Regions from separate parts of the Streptomyces sp. NPDC002309 genome, predicted to be linked through region 1. Evidence: riboswitches for the same ligand, from Rfam matches in the RefSeq annotation. Region 1 holds a riboswitch; each other region holds the start of a gene.
What was found. Region 1 has a riboswitch for cyclic di-AMP ahead of ACWCPM_RS06485 (M23 family metallopeptidase). Riboswitches for the same ligand answer to the same signal wherever they lie in the genome.
Positions count from the first base shown of each region.

Region 1 (2,192 bases):
CTCGCCATCAGCGGTTCCGTGGACACACCGAACACCGGTCCCGCTCTGGAGGACCTCTGGACGGTGCTGCGCACGCTCGCCGCGGAGGGGCTCACGGACGCCGAGCGGGACGTCGCCGTGCAGAACCTCGTGGGTGTGGCGCCGCTGAAGTACGAGACCGCGGCGGCCGTCGCGGGGACCCTGGCCGACCAGGTCGAGCAGCACCTCCCCGACGACTACCAGGCGACGCTGTACCAGCAGCTCGCCGCCACCGGCACCGTCGAGGCGACCGCGGCTGTCGTCAGCGCCTTCCCGGCGGATCGTCTGGTGACGATCCTCGTGGGTGACGCGGCGCAGATCAAGGCGCCCGTCGAGGCCCTCGGCATCGGCGAAGTCACGGTCGTGTCGGCCGAGTAGGGCCGGCGACCGGCACGCGCGTGGGGCCCTGGTGACTGATGTGTCACCAGGGCCCCCTTATGTCCCAATTGGGGGAGAGGTTTCCTGTCTGACCTGTGGGATGCGCTACAAAAGCCCGAATGTGTTTGGGGATTGAAAGATGTCCCGCTTAGCGTCGTCCGGGCTGTCCGTCACGCAGTGCGCCGCGTCCGCGGCACCGGGCAGTCATCGCCGAGTCCCCGTACGGCGCGAGCCAGGGGAGCCGGGGACCCAACCATGAAGTCCCTGGGGTGAATCGGACGCCCGCGCACGGCGAGGGAGTCCGTAGGAGACCTTCCTGCTCCGAACCCGTCAGCTAACCCGGTAGGCGAGAGGGAAGGAAAGGACCAGCCACTACATGGCGTTCACGCGCGCCACCGGGAAGCATCGTCGTCCCAGCCGGACGAAGCGCACCACCGCCCGCGCCGCGGGAGTCGCGGCCCTCACCACCACCGGCGTCCTCGGCACCCTGGCCGTTCCCGCGCTCGCCGACGAGCCCGTGGCCGAGCAGACCGGCCTGCTCCCGGTCATCAGCATCGGCGACGCCGTCGCCGCGCAGATAGACGCCCAAGCCGTCGCCCAGCGGCAGGCGGCCGCGGAGGCCGAGGCCGAGAAGAAGGCCGAGGCCGCCGCCAAGAAGCGCGCCGAGGAGGCCCGCGAGGCCGAGGAGCGCGCCGCCCGTGCGGCCGAGCGCAAGCGCCTCAACACCTTCGTGTCGCCGATCGGCGGTTCCTACGTCTCCACCGGCTACCGGGCCGGCGGTGCCCTGTGGTCCTCCGGCAGCCACACCGGTGTCGACTTCCACGCGGCGAGCGGCACGCCCGTGCGCGCGGTCGGCTCCGGCACGGTCGTCGAGGCCGGCTGGGGCGGTGCGTACGGCAATCAAGTAGTGATCAAGATGAACGACGGCACGTACACCCAGTACGGTCACCTGTCGTCCTTCTCGGTCTCGGTGGGCCAGACGGTCACCCCGGGGCAGCGGATCGCCCTGTCCGGGGCCACCGGCAACGTCACCGGGGCGCACCTGCACTTCGAGGCCCGGACGACGGCGGAGTACGGCACGGACATCGATCCGCTCGCCTACCTCCGCTCGCACGGCGTCGGCGTCTGACGGCGCCGTCCCCGCCTCCCGTGGCCCCGGCTCTCCCCGAGCCGGGGCTTTCGGCGTTTCGTCCACCTGTATGTCCAAAAAATATGCATGGATTCCGGCCCGCCATCGGAAATTCCGGCTCATTGCAATAGAGTCACGGAACACACGTCAGTCGTCGGCGTTTCACGGGGATTAAGGCGGAGGTCGGTCATGCGTATTCCGGCGCATTCGGTGTGCACGGCCATCCGGGACGACATCGTCGCGGGTGTCTACGAGCGTGGCGGCCGGCTCACCGAGGAGCTCCTCGCGCGCCGCTACGGCGTCTCGCGCGTCCCCGTCCGCGAGGCCCTGCGCACGTTGGAGGCCGAGGGCTTCGTGGTGACCCGGAGGCACGCGGGCGCGTGCGTCGCGGAGCCGACCGAGCAGGAGGCCGCCGACCTTCTGGAGATGCGCCTGCTGCTGGAGCCGCTCGGCGCCGCGCGGGCCGCGCAACGGCGCACCGAGGCCCATCTGAAGGTGCTGCGGGGCCTGGTCCGGTTGGGTCAGGAGCGGGCCAGGCGGGGCGGCAGCGAGGATCTGCGCTCCCTGGGCGGCTGGTTCCACGAGACGCTCGCCCAGGCTTCCGGGAGCCCCGCGCTGATCGCGATGCTGACCCAGTTGCGGCACAAGATCGCCTGGACGTACGCGG
Region 1 covers NZ_JBSFCI010000005.1:101,800-103,991, reverse strand. The annotation lists gene ACWCPM_RS06490 (M16 family metallopeptidase) at 1-396, shown strand, start outside; cyclic di-AMP (ydaO/yuaA leader) riboswitch at 595-760, shown strand; gene ACWCPM_RS06485 (M23 family metallopeptidase) at 773-1,525, shown strand; gene ACWCPM_RS06480 (GntR family transcriptional regulator) at 1,715-2,192, shown strand, end outside.

Region 2 (2,192 bases), on a different contig from region 1:
TCCGTGACGATCGCGCGATACGACGCGATCATCCGGTCCGCGGCCTTGCCGTCGGCCAGGACATTGCGCAGTTGCTCCAGGTCCCCGTCCCGGACCATCTTCCAGAACTCGGCGCCGTCCGCCGGGTCCGTCAGCGGCAGGTTCACGTTGCGCACGCCCGGCAGCTCCACGTCCGGGCCCTCCAGCTCCTGGTCCGCGGCGTTACGGAAGTCGAAGACCGTGTGCAGCCCCAGGGCGGCCAGGAACACGGCGTCCTCCGCGGTGGCGTGCGCGAGGTGGCCGCTGCGGAACAGCACTCCGTGCCGCACCCTGCGCCCGTCCACCGTCGGCAGCCCGCCCACGTCACGGAAGTTGCGCACTCCGGCCAGCTCGGGCTCGGTCGACGGCACCTGCTGCGTCACGGGGGCTCCCTCCCATCGCCCCGCCGGCGCTGCTCGCCGTCGGGCACTTCCCTGACGATACGACACGCGTTCTCACATCCATGAGTTGTCCACAGGTGGTCGCCCGGGAGTGATGAAAGCGGGGGAGTGGACGGTTATCGACGCATATGCACCTTCTGCCCCAATCGCGTGCTTCGCTCCAACTCGTCGCGGAACAGGGAGACCTGGAGCGGAGTCACGTGAGCAGTGTCATATCCGTGACCGAGCGTCGTTCGTCATGACCACGCAATTCACATGGCTTCAAGGGCGTTTACCGGATTCACATGCGTCCCGATGCACGGAGTGTGACCGGAATTGGGGTGAAAGGATCAACGAAACGGTGTTCCGGCGGAACCTCTCGCTTGTCCCGTTGCGTCTCGGTCGCTTACGTTCCACCCGATCCGGACGGACGCCGAATCCTGCCGCCGCCCGGTGCCCGCGCCAACTCACCCGTGTACGGCAGGAGCGGGGGACCCACAGGCAGAACAGCCTGTCCCGGTCTCCGGAACAGGCTCGGGGTAAAGCCGCGTCCCCGCGCGGCCGGACATCTCCAGTCCGCACCCGACAGCTCACCTCGCAGGCGCCGGAGAGGAACTCGCCATGCCCGCGAAGGGTAAGCACCGCCGTCCGAAGACCCAGCGCTTCACCCGATCCATAGCCGTCGCCGGAACCGGTGGTGCCGCGCTGGCCCTCCCGCTGATGGGGGCCGCCGGCGCCCACGCCACCACGGCGCAGTCCGCCGCGGAGAAGGCCGTCTCGTCGATCCCGGCCCAGAAGACGGCCGTTCGGCAGCACGTCACCGAGAAGCAGCCCGCCGTGAAGCAGTCCGCCGACCGGTCGGGTGCCCGGACGTATTCCGTGCGGGCGGGCGACTACCTCTCGAAGATCGCCGACGAGCAGAACGTCAGCGGTGGCTGGCAGCGGCTCTACGAGGACAACCGGGAGGCCGTCGGCGGGAACCCGGCGCTCATCCACCCGGGTCTGAAGCTGACGATAGGCCAGAGGGCCGCGGCGAACACCGACGAGCCGGCCTCCTCCACCGCTGCCCCCTCGGCGAAGTCGTCGTCCGCGGAGACGCCTCAGTCCTCGGAGCGGTCCGCGGAGACCGCGCAGGCGCCCGAGTCCGCCGCGGACCAGGCTTCCGCCGCCCCGGCCGCGGACACCGCCCCCTCCACCGGGTTCTCCGCCCCCGTGGAGGGTGCCGGCATAGGCACCGCCTACCGCGTGACGGGCAGCATGTGGGCCAGCGGCTACCACACGGGCGTCGACTTCGCCGCCGCGAGCGGCACCCCGCTCAAGGCGGTCGGCGAGGGCACGGTCGTCTCCGCGGGCTGGGCCGGTTCCTACGGCAACCAGGTCGTCATCAAGCTCGCCGACGGCTTCTACGCCCAGTACGCCCACCTGTCCTCGCTGTCCGTCTCCGCCGGTCAGACCGTGGGCGCGGGCCAGCGGATCGGCCTGTCGGGCTCGACCGGCAACTCCACGGGTCCGCACCTGCACTTCGAGATCCGCACCACGCCGGACTACGGCTCGGACGTCGACCCGGTCGCCTACCTGGCCTCCAAGGGCGTCCCGATCGGCTGACGCACGCGCCGCTCATGCCGCAGAAGGCCGGTCCCCGATCCAGGGGGCCGGCCTTCGGTGTCGACCGTGTCCATGGCGTCGCCCGTTTCCGTCGGGGCCTATTCCGCAATTGACCAATCCTTTGGCCGTGGCCTTTCTCACCGCGCGTCAACCCCTTCCTACGGTCGCGTAGGTCACATTCGAAGGGGA
Region 2 covers NZ_JBSFCI010000030.1:96,032-98,223, reverse strand. The annotation lists gene ACWCPM_RS24400 (tyrosine-protein phosphatase) at 1-401, opposite strand, end outside; cyclic di-AMP (ydaO/yuaA leader) riboswitch at 849-1,015, shown strand; gene ACWCPM_RS24395 (M23 family metallopeptidase) at 1,020-2,003, shown strand.
Region 2: another riboswitch for cyclic di-AMP. It lies ahead of ACWCPM_RS24395 (M23 family metallopeptidase); the one in region 1 lies ahead of ACWCPM_RS06485 (M23 family metallopeptidase).

Region 3 (2,192 bases), on a different contig from region 1:
CCGACGTGAGTGACGTCGTCGTAGAAGAAGATCAGGTCGCCCGGACGCGCGGCGGCGAGGGACACCGTCGTGCCGGCGTCGACCTGGTCATAGGTGGTGCGCGGGAGGGTGACGCCGGCGGCCTTCCACGCGGCCTGGGTGAGGCCGGAGCAGTCGTAGGACTCGGGGCCCGTGGCGCCCCAGACGTACGGCTTGCCGATCTGCGCGCGGGCGAACGCGAGCGCCTTCTCCGCCTTGGTGGCGTACCCGGAGTCCGAGGCGGAACCGCCGGAGTCGGACGCCTCGCCCGTGCCGGCCGGCGAACCGCCGCCGGCGGACTCCTGCTCCCGCTCCTCCTGCGCCGCCTCCTGGCGGCGCTGGTCCTCCGCCTGCTGCCGGGCGAGCTCGGCGGCCTGGCGCTCGGCCTCCTCCTGCTTCTTCTTCTCGATCGCCGCGAGGCGGGCCTTCTCCTCCGCGGTCAGGTCCGACAGCAGCTGCCGCGCGTCGGCGAGCTTCTTCTGGACGGTGGCCTTGGCCGACCGCAGGTCGCCCTGCGACTCGCTGAGCGTCTCCAGGCTCTGCGCGGCCTCCTGGCGCTTCTTCATCGTCGCCGACTGATCGGTGAAGTACTCGTCGACCGCGTCCTTCTGGCGGCTGGTCAGACGGCCCATCAGCTGGCTCTGGTCGAAGTAGTCCTGCGGCGAGTCGGCGAGCAGGAAGGTGGCGGTGTCGGGGACGGAGGCCCCGGAACGGTACTGGGCGGCGGCGTACGTCCCCAGCTCCTCACGCGCCTCGTTCAGCTTCTGGGCGCGCTGGGCGACGTCGTCCAGGAGGGTGTCGACGCGCTTGCGCTGTTTCGCGGTCTTCTCCTTGGCCGCGTTGTACTTCTCGGTCGCCGACTCCGCCTGGCGGTAGAGATCGTCGACCTTCTTCTCGACCTCTTCGAGACTCGGCTTGTCGTCGGCCGAGGGCTCGGCGTTCGCGGTCTGTGAGAGCAGGGCCACGGAGGTCAGGGCAGCGGTGGCGAGGGCCGGTGTACGTATGCCTGCCACCCGCGCGCCGGTCGGGCGCGACTTGCGGTGCGACGCCAAAGGAGGCGACTCCTTCCATCTGCCGCCTACCGGGTTAGCTGTCGGGTTCGGGCGGGTGGTTCGGAAGGGTTGCCCTACGGCCCGCTCCCCGGAGGGCGCTGGGCCGATTCACCCCAAGTTCGGTGGGTCCCCGGCTCCGGCTGCCTTGGGCGCATCGGACTCGGCGGAGGCCGCGCGGCCCGGCGACGTTCGCCGGTCTGAGTCGTGCGGCCTGTCCGGCACGGTAGCCAACTCGTGTGGCCCGTGTGAAGGTTGGTGGGTGATATGCCCGATACATTTTCGTGACCTTCGGTCAGGGATCACGCCCCGCGTGAGAGCATGTTCGGACGGTGAGCGACGGCGCGGCGCGGGGGCCGGGCGCGAGTGCGCCGACCCGCTGGGTCACCGGCTGTGATGTCGAGCTCCCACCGCAAGATCGTCGGCCTTCCGGCCCGGGGATGTTCTCGGGGTGGCCGCGGGTTGTCAGTGGGGCGCCCTAGACTCGGAGAGCGATGAGCAGCCTCTTTGACGACAGCTTCCTGGCGGACCTCCAAGCCCCGCGGGGCCATGAGGAGCCCCCGCCGCCGCCCGAGGACGATCACTCTCCGGAGTCCCTTCCGGACGATCTGTTCGGCGGGAAGTTCGACGCGCCCCCGGACCGGGACGCCTACTACCGCGACGGCGCCCCCCGCCCCGCACTGGACGCCGCCGCGCTTCTGGAAGGACTGAACGACAACCAGCGCGCGGCCGTCGTCCACTCCGGCTCCCCGCTGCTCATCGTCGCCGGAGCCGGCTCGGGCAAGACGCGCGTCCTCACCCACCGCATCGCCCACCTCCTCGCCGAGCGCGGAGTGCATCCGGGCCAGATCCTCGCGATCACCTTCACGAACAAGGCCGCGGGCGAGATGAAGGAGCGCGTCGAGACGCTGGTCGGTCCCCGGGCGGGCGCGATGTGGGTGATGACCTTCCACAGCGCCTGCGTGCGCATCCTGCGCCGCGAGTCCAAGAAGCTCGGCTTCACCTCGTCCTTCTCGATCTACGATGCCGCCGACAGCAAGCGCCTGATGTCCCTGGTCTGCCGCGACCTGGACCTCGACCCCAAGCGCTACCCGCCCAAGTCCTTCAGCGCCAAGATCAGCAACC
Region 3 covers NZ_JBSFCI010000012.1:61,126-63,317, forward strand. The annotation lists gene ACWCPM_RS12845 (NlpC/P60 family protein) at 1-1,070, opposite strand, end outside; cyclic di-AMP (ydaO/yuaA leader) riboswitch at 1,079-1,232, opposite strand; gene pcrA (DNA helicase PcrA) at 1,562-2,192, shown strand, end outside.
Region 3: another riboswitch for cyclic di-AMP. It lies ahead of ACWCPM_RS12845 (NlpC/P60 family protein); the one in region 1 lies ahead of ACWCPM_RS06485 (M23 family metallopeptidase).